DNA from 4 places in the Cupriavidus sp. C3SS-1 genome. Region 1 is predicted to be linked to each of the others. Evidence: predicted binding sites of a transcription regulator. Region 1 holds the regulator's gene; each other region holds the start of a gene.

Region 1 (3,493 bases):
CGGGCAAGACCACGTCGTTCTACATGATCGTGGGCCTCGTCGCGCTGGACGAGGGCGATATCGTGCTCGACGGCCAGCACATAAGCGGCCTGGCCATCCACGAGCGCGCGCGCATGGGCCTGTCCTACCTGCCGCAGGAAGCGTCGGTGTTCCGCAAGCTCAATGTGGAAGAGAACATCCGCGCGGTGCTGGAGCTGCAGCTGGTCAACGGCAAGCCGCTGCCGAAGGCCGAGATCGACAGCCGCCTCGATACGCTGCTGGACGACCTGCAGATCGCCCACCTGCGCAACAACCCCGCGCTGTCGCTGTCGGGCGGCGAGCGCCGCCGCGTGGAAATCGCCCGCGCGCTGGCGTCCTCGCCGCGCTTCATCCTGCTTGATGAACCGTTCGCCGGCGTGGATCCGATCGCCGTCGGCGAAATCCAGCGCATCGTCAGCTTCCTGAAGGCACGCAACATCGGCGTGCTGATCACCGACCACAACGTGCGCGAGACGCTTGGCATCTGCGACCACGCGTACATCATCAGCGAAGGCACCGTACTCGCATCGGGCCAGCCCGACGAAATCATCGCCAACGAGTCGGTGCGCCGCGTCTACCTGGGCGAGAACTTCCGCATGTGAAGCCGGGGGCGGCAGGTGGGCTTGGCAGAGACGATCAGGCAGCATCAGCGATAGCAATTTCCGTTCCAACATCGGTTGGATGCGCATAGAATAGGTCGCATGAAACCGTCGCTACAGCTCCGTCTCTCCCAACATCTGGCACTCACGCCGCAACTGCAGCAGTCGATCCGGCTGCTGCAACTTTCTACGCTTGAGCTGCAGCAGGAAGTCGAGCAGGCCTTGACGGAAAACCCGCTGCTGGAGCGCGAAAACGACTGGATCGACAGCCCGCTGCGCGTGGCGGCCGATGGCTCGGTCAACCTGCAGAGCGCACCCGCGCCCGCACCGGCCGAACCGCAGGGCAACAGCGACGCGAACCCCAGCAGCCCGGGCAGCGAGGATGAGAGCTATAGCGACAGCGGTAGCGAGGATTACGGCAGCGACTGGAGCCTGGACGATTTCGCGCGGCGCCCGCAGGGCGAGGACGACGAGAAGACGCCCATGCAGCTGCGCGACGCCGAACCCACCTTGCGCGAACACCTGATGGAGCAGCTCGCGCCGCTGAAGATCTCGACTCGCGACAAGGGCCTGGCGATCTTCCTGATCGAATCGCTCGACGACGATGGCTACCTGAGCGCGTCGCTCGACGAGATCTGCTCTGAGTTGCCCGAGGAACTCGAATTCGAGGTCGACGAACTGCAGGCGATCCTCACGCTGCTGCAAAGCTTCGACCCGCCCGGCGTGGGCGCGCGCAATGCGGCCGAATGCCTGAGCCTGCAGCTGCGCCGGCTGCAGCATCCGCAGCGCGAACTGGCGCTCTCGATCGTCAACCATCACCTCGAACTGCTTGCCGTACGCGATTACACGCGCCTGAAAAAAGCACTGCAGGTGGATGAAGCGGCGCTCAAGGCCGCGCATGAACTGATCCGCTCGCTCGCGCCCTACCCAGGCCACGCATACAGCCGCCCCGAAGCGGACTTCGTGGTGCCTGACGTATTCGTGCGCAAAAGCGGCGGCGGCTGGATCGCGCAGCTCAATCCGGATGTGATGCCGCGCCTGCGCATCAACGACATGTACGCGCAGATCCTGCGCGGCGCCAAGGGTGAATCCGGTGCCGCGGGGCTGCAGCAAAAGCTGCAGGAAGCGCGCTGGCTGATCAAGAATATCCAGCAAAGGTTCGACACGATCCTGCGAGTTTCGCAGGCGATTGTCGAGCGTCAGAAGAACTTCTTCACGCACGGGGAAATCGCGATGCGCCCCTTGGTTTTGCGGGAGATTGCCGATACACTGGGATTACACGAGTCAACCATATCCCGGGTGACGACCAATAAATACATGGCAACGCCGATGGGTACTTTCGAACTGAAGTACTTTTTTGGCAGCCACGTTTCCACCGAAACCGGTGGGGCGGCTTCTTCAACGGCGATCCGCGCCTTGATCAAGCAACTTATAGGAGCCGAAGACCCGAGGAGTCCTCTTTCCGACAGCCGAATTGCCGAATTGCTGGGTGAACAAGGCTTCGTTGTCGCGCGCCGTACCGTCGCCAAGTATCGCGAAGCCCTGAAGATCCCTGCTGTCAATCTCCGCAAGACTTTGTAGCCGAGTTGCACCGCCTGCCTGGTGCAGCTCTTTCAGAAGGAGAAGCGCTATGAACTTCAAGATCAGTGGACACCACCTGGACATCACGCCTCCGCTGCGTGAGTACGTGGAAACGAAGCTGGAGCGTATCGTCAGGCATTTCGATCAAGTCATTGGCGTCAGCGTGCTACTCTCAGTCGACAATCACAAGGAAAAGGACAGGCGTCAGTACGCGGAAATCAATTTGCACCTTCGGGGCAAGGACATTTTTGTGGAAGCCCATCACGAAGACCTGTATGCGGCCATCGACGCACTCGTCGACAAGCTGGACCGCCAGGTGATTCGCTACAAGGATCGCGTGCAAGGCCACGACCGTGAAGCGGTCAAGTACCAGATGGCCGAGGCTCAACTACAGCAGCAATAATCAAGCCTGCCAGTCGCAAGGCTGGGCACTGAAAACAGGACTGATAAAGCAAGCCGCGCCATGTAGCGCGGCTTTTTTGCATCTGTAGCCCTGGCCTTGCGCGTGTCCTGGACACAAGTGTTCGCAACTGGCGCAGCACGGTGTATGCTCTCCAAGACATAGCGCGTAGCGACTCCGGCGCGAGCACCGTACCCAGGTGTGGCGGCGCCAGCACGGACCAGGCCATACAGGGCGCTGCATTGCACAAGAACAGGGGAGACGCTGCTCTATAATGGCCGAACGCTTGGTAAGCCATGGCGTGGCCGCAACCCGGCCCCACTTCGTTTCCGGGCTGAGCAGTCCGATCTGCCTGCTAACTGAAATCCTCGCATCGCCCATGAATCGTTTGGCCAAACTGCTGCCACCCGGCAACATCAATCTCGACGTCAGCGTCACCAGCAAGAAGCGTGTATTCGAGCAAGCCGGGCTCCTATTCGAGAACAACCATGGCGTGGCGCGGGCGACCGTGACCGACAACCTGTTCGCGCGCGAGTCCCTGGGTTCGACCGGTCTGGGCGCGGGCGTGGCCATTCCGCACGGGCGCATCAAGGGGCTGAAGCAACCGCTGGCTGCCTTCATGCGGCTGGCCGAGCCGATCCCGTTCGAATCGCCGGATGGCAAGCCCGTCTCGCTGCTGATCTTCCTGCTGGTGCCGGAACAGGCTACGCAGCAGCATCTCGAGATTCTTTCCGAAATCGCCCAATTGCTGTCGGATCGCGACATGCGCGAAGGCCTGGCAACCCTGGCCACGCCGGACGCGGTCCATGAACTTCTGACGCAGTGGCATCCCTGACCCCTCCCCTGGGCTGGCAACAGACCGGACAATCGTAAAGTCCGGCACAGTCCCCCCCGC
Region 2 (3,493 bases), 710 kb from region 1:
CGACCGCAAGAAGCTGGCCGACGTGACCGGCGACCCGTGGGGTGGCCGCACGCTGGAATGGGCAACTTCGTCGCCGCCGCCGTTCTACAACTTCGCGCACACCCCGGTGGTGCGTGACCTGGACGCGTTCGCCGACATGAAGGCGCGTGGCGAAACCATCCCGACCAGCGGCTACGAGCAGATCCACATGCCGAAGAACACCGGCGCCGGTTTCTGGATGGGCCTGTTCAGCCTGGTGCTGGGCTTTGCCCTGGTCTGGCACATCTGGTGGCTTGCCGCCGTGGGCCTGGTTGGCATGGTGGTGTCGTTCATCCGCCGCGCCAACGATGACCACATCGACTACTACGTGCCGGCCGCCGAGGTCGAGCAGATTGAAACGCGCCAACTGCAGCGCATTGCTTCGCAGGCCTGATAACCATGTCGACAGAAGTCCTTGATCGCTTCGGGGCGGCGCAAGCCCCGGCTCATGCGCACTCGCATGACGACACGCACGACCACGCGCACCACGACACCAGCGAGAACACCATCTTTGGTTTCTGGCTGTACCTGATGAGCGACTGCATCCTGTTCGCGTGCCTGTTCGCCGCGTTCGCCGTCCTGCGCGGCGAAGTGGCGGGTGGCCCGTCGGGCAAGGAGCTGTTCGAGCTCAACTACGTGCTGACCGAGACCTTCATCCTGCTGTTCTCGTCGATCACGTACGGCTTCGCGATGATCTCGCTGCAGAACCGCTCGAAAGTGCGGGTGCTGGTCTGGCTGGCTATCACGTTCGCGCTGGGCGCCGCGTTCATGTACATGGAAATCAATGAATTCCATCACCTGATCGCCGAAGGCGCCGGCCCCAGCCGCAGCGCGTTCCTGTCGTCGTTCTTCACGCTGGTGGGCACCCACGGCCTGCACGTCGCAAGCGGCATGGTGTGGATGCTGGTCCTGATGTGGCAAGTCAGCAAGAAGGGCCTGACCCCGACCATGTCCAAGCGCCTGAACTGCCTCAGCCTGTTCTGGCACTTCCTGGACGTCGTGTGGATCGGCGTCTTCACCGTGGTCTACCTGATGGGGGCAATGTAAATGGCACAGCAACACGCAGCATCGGCCCACGCCGAGTCGCACGGCCACAGCAGCTTCAAGTCCTATGTGATCGGCTTCGTGCTGGCGGTGATCCTGACCGTCATCCCGTTCAAGATCGTGATGGACGGCACCATGGACCGCGGCACGACCCTGCTGATCATCCTCGGCATGGCCGCGGTGCAGGTCGTCGTGCACCTGAAGTACTTCCTCCATATGGATGGTTCGAAGGAGCAGCGCTGGAACGTGATGTCGTTCCTGTTCACGCTGCTGATCCTGTTCATCGTGCTGGCCGGCTCGCTCTGGATCATGCACAACATGAACGCGAACATGATGCCGTGGATGATGAAGTAATCGTCTCTGGACGATAGACAACGGGGCCTTGGGGCCCCGTTCTTGTTTGTGGCGGTGCATCGCGCACCGTGGCGCGGCATTCCTCCCGGCGCCTTCCCATTTTCGGCGCCGGCGTGCCCTCGGCCTCGCTTGCACCCGATTGCGCCGTGCACGCGCGCGGTGCGTCTCGTTCGTTCCCGTCCGGCACCAGCATGGTGCTTTCGCGCGGTATCTCCCTGGAATTGTCTCTTGCCGGTCGCCCCGGCGGCGTCTGGCCATCCGTCGATGTCCTGGCGAGCCATGGCACGGTAGTTGCGGATGCACCACCCGGGGAGCGTTGAGTCCCGTAACCAAACGACAAACTGGGAGCTGCAATGAAACGACGTGACATGCTGAAGCTGTCGGCGGTAGCCGCCGCGGCCATGATCGGCGCGAGCCCGCTGGCGATGGCGCAGTCCAAGGACCCGATCAAGATCGGCATCCTGCATTCGTTGTCCGGCACCATGGCCATCTCGGAGACGTCGCTCAAGGACGTCGCGCTGATGACCATCGACGAGATCAACAAGAGCGGTGGCGTGCTCGGCCGCAAGCTGGAGCCGGTGGTCGTGGATCCGGCGTCGAACTGGCCGCTGTTCGCCGAGAAGGCGCGCCAGCTGATCACCAAGGACAAGGTTGCGGTCACGTTCGGCTGCTGGACTTCGGTGTCGCGCAAGTCCGTGCTGCCGGTCTATGAAGAGCTGAACTCGCTGCTGTTCTACCCGGTGCAGTATGAAGGCGAGGAGATGTCCAAGAACGTCTTCTACACCGGCGCAGCACCCAACCAGCAGGCCATTCCGGCGGTCGAGTACCTGATGAGCAAGGAAGGCGGCGGCGCCAAGCGTTTCTTCCTGCTCGGCACCGACTACGTCTATCCGCGCACCACCAACAAGATCCTGCGCGCGTTCCTGAAGAGCAAGGGCGTGGCCGACAAGGATATCGAAGAGGTCTACACCCCGTTCGGCCATAGCGACTACCAGACCATCGTCGCCAACATCAAGAAGTTCTCGCAGGGCGGCAAGACCGCCGTGATCTCCACCATCAACGGCGACTCCAACGTGCCGTTCTACAAGGAACTCGGCAATGCGGGCCTGAAGGCCAAGGACGTGCCGGTGGTGGCCTTCTCCGTGGGCGAAGAAGAACTGCGCGGCATCGATACCAAGCCGCTGGTGGGTCACCTGGCCGCATGGAACTACTTCATGTCGGTCAAGAACCCCGAGAACGAAGCGTTCAAGAAGCAGTGGGCAGCCTGGGTCAAGGCGAACAACCTGCCCGGCGGCGACAAGCGGGTGACCAATGACCCGATGGAGGCCACCTATGTCGGTATCCATATGTGGGCACAGGCCGTGAAGAAGGCCGGCACGACCGATCCCGACAAGGTGCGCGCGGCCATGTATGGCCAGACCTTCAAGGCGCCGGACGGCTTCACGCTGACCATGGGCGACAACCATCACCTGTTCAAGCCGGTGATGATCGGCGAAGTGAAGGGCGACGGGCAGTTCACCGTGGTGTGGAAGACCGCCAAGCCCATCCGCGCGCAGCCGTGGAGCCCGTTCATCTCCGGCAACGAAGGCAAGCCGGACAAGGTGATGTAAGGCAGCGTGCCACACCCTGGCAGGCGTGCATCGCCGGCTCTTCGTGGCCGGCGGTGCGCGTCCCTGCCGGTCTCCTGATCCAAGAGAAAACAGGTCGCGACCACGCGCCGCCCATTCGCCAGCACCTATGTCCCAATCGTTACCGAAGATCGCCATATCATGGCTGCGCGCCATGCTGGCTGCGCTGCTGCTTGCCGCGCCGCTATGGGCGGCCGCCGCAGGCGCACTGACGCAGGCCGACCTCAAGCCATTGGCCGAGGACGATTTCGATGCCAAGACCGCGGCCCTGTCCGCGCTGGCCAAGGCCCCTCCCGAGCAGGCCGGCCCGATCCTCAAGGCGCTGCAGGACGATTCGCTTCAGTACGCCCCATCGGTGGGCATGGTGCGCCAGGAAGGCGACAAGACCGTCGATGCGATCACCGGCAAGCCGGTCACGGTCAAGGCCGGCGAGCTGGAATCGCTGACCC
Region 3 (3,493 bases), on a different replicon from region 1:
TCGATTATGAGTCGACGGCTTATACCACTTAAGCTTCCGGCCCTTGCATGGAGCGCGAGATGTTTCCCGAAGGCGACCTCTTAGGGACGGTTTCCACCGCCGCTGTACTATAGGTCTGCAGGAAAAGTGAAGGTCCGCTGCTCTAACCAGGCATGAGCTAGGGGCCCATAAAACCACAAGGGGAAAAGCCGTCGGCGCCGTGCGCAGCATGTACTTTTCCCAGTCGATGCGGGGCGCAATGCAAAGAAATGCGCCCGCATCTTCGGCCATCAACTGGTTGGCACCATCGCGTACCGGCCGAGGCAATAAATCAGGCTGCCGGCGCAACCGCCTTCTTTGCCGGGGCCCGCTTTTTCGTGACGGCTTTCATTGATTTTTCCGAAGCCGCCTTCTTCGCAGCGACCTTATTGTCGGGCACCGCATTTTTTGCGGGCTTCTTCGCAGCCACCTTGTTAGCCATGGCCTTCTTTGCGCCGGCGGTCTTCGCCCTCTTTGCAGCCGCCTTGTCCTTTGCAGCCTGCTTTTCGAAGCGAGCTGCAGCCCTTGCGGCTTCCGCCGCCTTGGCGACCTCACGCTTTGCTGCTTCGATGGCCTTCTTCGTGTCGGTGCGCAGCTTCAGCAGACGCTTCTTTGCGGCCTGCGCCTCGCGCGCGAGCACGCTGGCCTTCTTCGTCGGCACGGCAACCTTCTTTGCCGCAGGCTTGTTTGGGGCAACTGCTTTGACCCGAGTCATGTGATTGAGTCCCTTTTGGGTGATTTTTCGTTCGAAAACGCCGAGTATAACCGCGGGAATGGCAAATGTAGCAGCGGTCTCAGTCTCTTCATTGTGATTGCGGCGAATCCCGCCAGTTTATTTGGCTGATACCGAGAATGATTGAACTCGTTGTTGCGTCACGACGTTGTGATCGATACTCGGTGTAAGCTTGTGTGCCAGTCCGTCGGTCTGGCGACAGACGGCAAGTCGAAGCGCGCAATCTGCGGTAGCCAAAAGCGTCCCGATAGCCCCCACCCGCCAGACTTGTTTCGCCGTCTCTGCAGTTCGGTCGGTCCCGCCTCAGTTCTGGCCATTGTCTTGACGCTTAGTCCCCCAGATTTGGCGCGGTCTCCTTGCTGAACGAACCTGTAGCTTGGCGGCGGCGGACACTTGACCAGGATCATGCAAGGGCGCGTCCAGCGTCGTTACACTTTGCCGGTCCCATAGTCTGTGCGCCCCACTTATCTTGATGGGCAGGTCTCGAAGCCGTCTTCACCCCCTCTGCCATGAAGCCTGCAATTGTCCAACACACCCCCATAGAGAACTTGCAGGCACTGCTGATAGGCACACTGCTTGTCGCACTGGCGGTCTCCATGTTCAAGCAGGCAGGCTTGCTGTCGGGCGGTACGGCTGGTCTGGCATTCCTTGCCCATTACCTCGGCGGAATGCCGTTTAGCCTAGCGTTCTTCGTCTTCAACCTGCCCTTCTACTGGCTTGGTTGGAAATACATGGGCGCGACGTTCACTATCCGGACGTTCGTGGCCGTGCTGTTGTTCTCCGTCGAAACCGACTTGCTGCCGCGCTGTCTCAGCTTCGCCACCCTCGATCCCACGCTTGCCGCAATACTGGGAGGAGCACTATTGGGCAACGGATTCCTGATTCTGTTTCGGCACAAGGCAAGTCTCGGCGGTGTCGGTATCCTTGCGCTCGTGCTTCAGGAACGGCGCAACTGGCGTGCCGGCCATATCCAGATGGCGGTGGATGCAGCGATCGTCGCAGCGGCACTCCTGACCGTTCCATGGCCGCGCGTCGCTCTCTCCATTCTCGGTGCCGTTGTCCTCAACTTTGTATTGACAACCAACCATCGCCCGGGACGCTACGTGGTCCAATGACCATGGCTGCTGGGTTCTCTCAGTCACCTGCCTGTGGACGCGGTTGCCTGCACCACGATTGAATTGGATCCACGGCGCGCACCAAAAGCGCGCCGCATCTGCACCACGAACGTTGAGGTGGTCGTCCGGAACTGCTCCTCATCGCTGGCATGGAACATGCGACAGGATCTGGCATCAGGCTGATGAGAGCCTGCTGCCAGCGTCGCTGCACTAGCGCCGCGCTGGCAAGCGGTACAAAAGTTCGTACCCTTTCGAACCCCTGTAGAAATCGAGGACAACGGCGTCCTTTCCCGGCTGACTGTGTACGGCGTGGGAAAGACGCCGTTTGTCTTTTGTGCGCCAACGAAGAAACGGAGAGGAATACCCAATGGCCTATCTCGCCCCCACCGAGTTCGTGACCAAGATGGTCGACGCCGGAGAATCCAAGCTGTTGATGTCAGCGCGCGACACGCTGATCCGGGCCTATATGGCTGGCGCCATCCTTGCGCTCTCTGCTGCATTCGCAGTCACGGTTACTGTCAACACGGGCAATGCCCTGGTTGGTGCACTGCTGTTCCCCGTGGGCTTTTGTATGCTGTACCTGCTCGGCTTCGACCTGTTGACGGGCGTGTTCACGCTAGCACCGCTGGCTGTCCTAGACCGGCGTCCGGGTGCCACTTGGCAAGGCGTGATGAGGAACTGGGGTCTTGTCTTCTGTGGCAACTTTGCCGGCGCATTCACCGTGGCTATATTCATGGCCATCATCTTCACCTTCGGCTTTTCCGAGGGACCCAATGCGATCGGGCAGAAGATTGGTCACATCGGCGAAGGCCGCACCGTTGGCTATGCGGCGCACGGTGCCGCTGGCATGCTGACTCTCTTTATCCGGGCCGTAATGTGCAACTGGATGGTTTCCACGGGCGTAGTTGCTGCAATGATGTCGACTTCGGTCTCGGGTAAGGTGATCGGCATGTGGATGCCCATCCTCGTGTTCTTCTATATGGGGTTCGAACACTCCATCGTCAACATGTTCCTGTTCCCGTCGGGACTGATGCTCGGTGGCAACTTCACCATCATGGACTATCTGATCTGGAACGAGATTCCGACCGTCCTGGGCAACGTGGTGGGCGGCCTGACGTTCGTTGGCGCTACGCTCTACAGCACGCACTACAAGACGGCCGCGAAACGCGTGCTGGGCTGATCAATACCATTGGTCGAAGCGAATGCACGGCCGACTCTGCATCAGCGTTGGCCAGCATTCTGAGGCGGGCCGGAAGCCAGTCAACCAGGACTTTCATGGCGTGACACAGCCGGGGGGTCACCAGCGCGTCACGAAGGGTGTCGCGCTGGCGCTGGCGGACGGCATCAGTACAAGCGCGGTGAGCCAGGTCGCCAGCGCAGCGGCCGTGCGAACCTTTCTTGAAGATTACTACTGCACATCCGAAGCCTGGACAGTGCGGCGATCCGCACAGCGCGTACTGGCGGCTATCAATTCGTGGCTGCATGGGCAGACTCGGCGCAGCGATGCCCGCTTCGACAGCGACCGAGGTTACGTATGTACCTTCAGCGCTCTGATCTTCAAGGCTCGGGAGGCTCACCTGGTGCACGTTGGCGATACTCGCGTCTATCGTTTGCACCCTCATTCACT
Region 4 (3,493 bases), 1.2 Mb from region 1:
GAGCCGCAAGCTGCTGGACGCGCAGGAATGCGAGCGTGCGCGGCTGGCGCGTGAATTGCACGACGAGTTCGGCCAGGTGCTGACCGCCATGCGCGCCGATGCCACCTACCTGGTGCGCAAGAGCGCGCACGCGCCAATGCTGCAGATCGTGGCCAACGACCTGGCCGGCCATTGCGCCCGGATCCAGGACGAAGTGCGACACCTGCTGCATCGGCTGCGCCCGCATGGCGCGCAGCCCGACGGACACGTCGCCTGCGTGGCCCGGCTGCTGCAGGACCTGGTGCGCGGCTGGCGTGGACAGCCGGGCCAGTCGGTGCGGCTCGATTGCGCCGTCGAACTTGGCGGCGCCGTGCTGGGGCCGGACCTGACCTTGACGCTCTACCGGATGACGCAGGAGGCGCTGACCAATGTCATGCGCCACGCCGGCGCCAGCCGGGCGTCGATCTGCATCGCAAGGAATGGTGACCAGGTCTGCTGGTGTGTGGAGGACGACGGCGCGGGCATCGGCAACATCGACGCAGCCCTGCAGCGCAGCCATGGCCTGCGGGGCATGCAGGAACGCGCCTGGGCGCATTGCGCCACGCTGCTGGTCGGGGATGCCGAACGCACCGGGGATAGGCGCGGTTGCCGGGTGAGCGCGAGCTTTCCGCTGCCCGCGCCCGAGCCATCACCGATGCAGGCACGGAGCCAGCCAGCATGAACACGATCGATGTGGTGATTGCCGACGACCACGCCGTGGTGCGCACCGGCTACCGGCGCCTGCTCGAACTGGACGCAGGCATGCGCGTGGTGGCGGAGTTCGGCGATGGCGATGCCGCCTACGACTGGCTGGTCCGTACACGGGCTGACGTGCTGATCCTGGACTTGTCGATGCCGGGACGCGGCGGCCTGGAGATACTGCAGCGGCTGGGCGTGCGTGTGCCGTCGCTGCGCACGCTGGTGTTCAGCATGCACGACAGCGCTGCCGTCGTGATGCAGGCGATGCGCGCCGGCGCGGCGGGCTACCTGACCAAGAGCAGCGCCCCCGACGCACTGGTGGACGCGGTACGCAAGATCGCGGCGGGGCAGCAAGTGCTGTCCGATGACATTGCCGGTTTGGCCGACATGGGTGCGCAGCCGCCGCATTTCGCACTGTCGCCGCGAGAGTTCGACCTGTTTCGCCAGTTCGCGCGCGGCACCGCAATCGAGGACGTCGCCGCGCATTTCTGCCTCAGCACCAAGACCGTGGCCAACTACCAGACGCTGATCCGCAAGAAGATGGGGCTGGCCAACCGCGTCGAGATGCATCGCTATGCGGTGGCGCACGGCTTCGGCTGATCGCGGCCAATGCCGGTTGTTCAGTTCCGGAGCAGGTGCAACGCCATGTTGCGTGCTGACACAGCCCCCACGCCACCATGCGGCGGAAAGCGGCAGGTTGGCGCCGAAAACCGATTGGCATGGGAATTGCCAAGTGGGCCACTGGTTGCGGCGCAGTGGCGCACCGGTGGAAACGGAAAATAACGAGGAGAAGACAATGAGGACGTTACGAGTAGTGATGGCAGTGGCGGCGGCCGTGGCCACGCTGGCCGCGCAGGCGGCGGTGACCGATGCCATGATCGAGAACGATGCGAAGAGCCCCGGCGACGTGTTGTCATGGGGCATGGGACCGCAAGGCCAGCGCTATTCCGGGCTGACCCGCATCAACACCAGGAATGTCGGCGACCTGGTGCCGGCGTGGTCGTTCTCGTTCGGTGGCGAGAAGCAACGCGGGCAGGAAGCGCAGCCGCTGATCCACGACGGCAAGATGTTTGTCACGGCGTCGTACTCGCGCATCTACGCGCTGGATCTGAAGACCGGCAGCAAGCTGTGGAAGTACGAGCATCGGCTGCCGGAGGGCATCATGCCGTGCTGCGACGTGGTCAACCGCGGCGCGGCGCTCTACGACAATCTGGTCATCTTCGGCACGCTCGATGCGCAACTGGTCGCGCTCGACCAGAAGACCGGCAAGGTGGTGTGGAAGGAGAAGCTGGCGGACTATGCCGAGGGTTATTCGTACACGGCAGCGCCCCTGGTCGTCAAAGGCATGGTGCTCACGGGCATTTCGGGGGGCGAGTTCGGCGTGGTCGGCCGGGTCGAGGCGCGCGATGCCAAGACGGGGCAACTGGTATGGTCGCGCCCGGTGGTCGAAGGCCACATGGGCTACAAGTACGACAAGGACGGCAACAAGACCGAGAACGGCGTGACCGGCACCCAGAACGCCAGCTGGCCCGGCGAGACCTGGAAGACCGGCGGCGCCGCCACCTGGCTCGGCGGCACCTATGATCCGTCCACGGGGCTGGTCTATTTCGGCACCGGCAACCCCGGCCCGTGGAACAGCCATATCCGCAAGGGCGACAACCTTTACTCGGCGTCGACCGTCGCCATCGATCCGGCCACAGGGAAGATCGTCTGGCACTACCAGAACACCCCGAACGACGGCTGGGACTTTGACGGCGTCAACGAGTTCGTGACCTTCGACCTGGACGGGAAGCGCATGGGCGGCAAGGCCGACCGCAACGGCTTCTTCTATGTCAACGACGCGACCAGCGGCAAGCTGGTCAATGCGTTCCCGTTCGTGAAGAAGATCACCTGGGCCACCGGCATAGACCTGAAGACCGGCCGGCCCAACTACATCGACGAAGGCCGCCCCGGCGACCCGGCCGGCGGCACCGACCCGAAGAAGGGCAAGTCCGTGCTCGCCGCGCCCGGCTTCCTGGGCGGCAAGAACCAGCAGCCGATGGCATACAGCCCGCAGACGGGCCTGTTCTACGTGCCGGCCAACGAGTGGGCCATGGATATCTGGAACGAGCCCGTCAGCTACAAGAAGGGCGCCGCCTACCTCGGCGCCGGCTTCACCATCCATCCGCTGAACGAGGACTACATCGGCGCGCTGCGCGCGATCAACCCCAAGACCGGCAAGATAGTCTGGGAGGTCAAGAACAACGCGCCGCTGTGGGGCGGGGTCATGACCACCGCCGGTGGACTGGTGTTCTGGGGGACGCCGGAAGGCTTCCTGAAGGCCGCCGACGCCAGGACCGGCAAGGAGCTATGGAAGTTCCAGACCGGCAGTGGCGTGGTGGCGCCGCCGGTCACCTGGGAAGACAACGGCGAGCAATATGTGGCCGTGGTATCGGGCTGGGGCGGCGCCGTACCGCTGTGGGGCGGGGAAGTCGCCAAGCGCGTGAACTTCCTGGAGCAGGGCGGTTCGGTGTGGGTGTTCAAGCTGCATAAGGGCTGAATCCGGGCCGCTTGATGGCCAGACAAGGGCGTCGCCGCGGCGACGCCCTCTTACTTGCAACGTGATAGAGCGGGGAAGCGGTATGAAGAAGGAATGGATGGTATGCGTAGCGGCTTCGCTACTGCTGCCTGGGGTGGTTCTGGCGGGCACGGCGGCCGCTATGCAGCCCGTGGCGGACAAGAACGGATGCTTCGCCTGCCATGGCATGCAAACGAAGCTTGTGGGTCCCGGCTTTGC

Evidence for each region. The regulator sigma-54, encoded in region 1, starts transcription at its own class of promoters, with help from an activator protein. The targets are predictions, from matches to a motif close to TGGCANGNAANCTGCTTT.
Region 2: a site for sigma-54 is predicted at 1,697-1,714, ahead of urtA (urea ABC transporter substrate-binding protein). Genes of this name have one in related genera too.
Region 3: a site for sigma-54 is predicted at 2,012-2,029, ahead of ACIGJC_RS31115 (formate/nitrite transporter family protein). Genes of this name have one in related genera too.
Region 4: a site for sigma-54 is predicted at 1,433-1,450, ahead of ACIGJC_RS07430 (PQQ-dependent methanol/ethanol family dehydrogenase). Genes of this name have one in related genera too.

What each region holds. Positions count from the first base shown of each region.
Region 1 covers NZ_CP172699.1:395,495-398,987, reverse strand. The annotation lists gene lptB (LPS export ABC transporter ATP-binding protein) at 1-620, shown strand, start outside; gene ACIGJC_RS01895 (RNA polymerase factor sigma-54) at 720-2,198, shown strand; gene hpf (ribosome hibernation-promoting factor, HPF/YfiA family) at 2,248-2,601, shown strand; gene ACIGJC_RS01885 (PTS sugar transporter subunit IIA) at 2,978-3,433, shown strand.
Region 2 covers NZ_CP172699.1:1,105,428-1,108,920, forward strand. The annotation lists gene cyoB (cytochrome o ubiquinol oxidase subunit I) at 1-412, shown strand, start outside; gene cyoC (cytochrome o ubiquinol oxidase subunit III) at 418-1,065, shown strand; gene cyoD (cytochrome o ubiquinol oxidase subunit IV) at 1,066-1,416, shown strand; gene urtA (urea ABC transporter substrate-binding protein) at 1,770-3,026, shown strand; gene urtB (urea ABC transporter permease subunit UrtB) at 3,154-3,493, shown strand, end outside.
Region 3 covers NZ_CP172701.1:528,275-531,767, forward strand. The annotation lists tRNA gene ACIGJC_RS31100 (tRNA-Ile) at 1-43, opposite strand, end outside; gene ACIGJC_RS31105 (fumarate hydratase) at 311-733, opposite strand; gene ACIGJC_RS31110 (YitT family protein) at 1,300-1,866, shown strand; gene ACIGJC_RS31115 (formate/nitrite transporter family protein) at 2,234-3,046, shown strand; gene ACIGJC_RS31120 (bifunctional protein-serine/threonine kinase/phosphatase) at 3,069-3,493, shown strand, end outside.
Region 4 covers NZ_CP172699.1:1,607,795-1,611,287, reverse strand. The annotation lists gene ACIGJC_RS07440 (histidine kinase) at 1-700, shown strand, start outside; gene ACIGJC_RS07435 (response regulator) at 697-1,317, shown strand; gene ACIGJC_RS07430 (PQQ-dependent methanol/ethanol family dehydrogenase) at 1,514-3,256, shown strand; gene ACIGJC_RS07425 (c-type cytochrome) at 3,339-3,493, shown strand, end outside.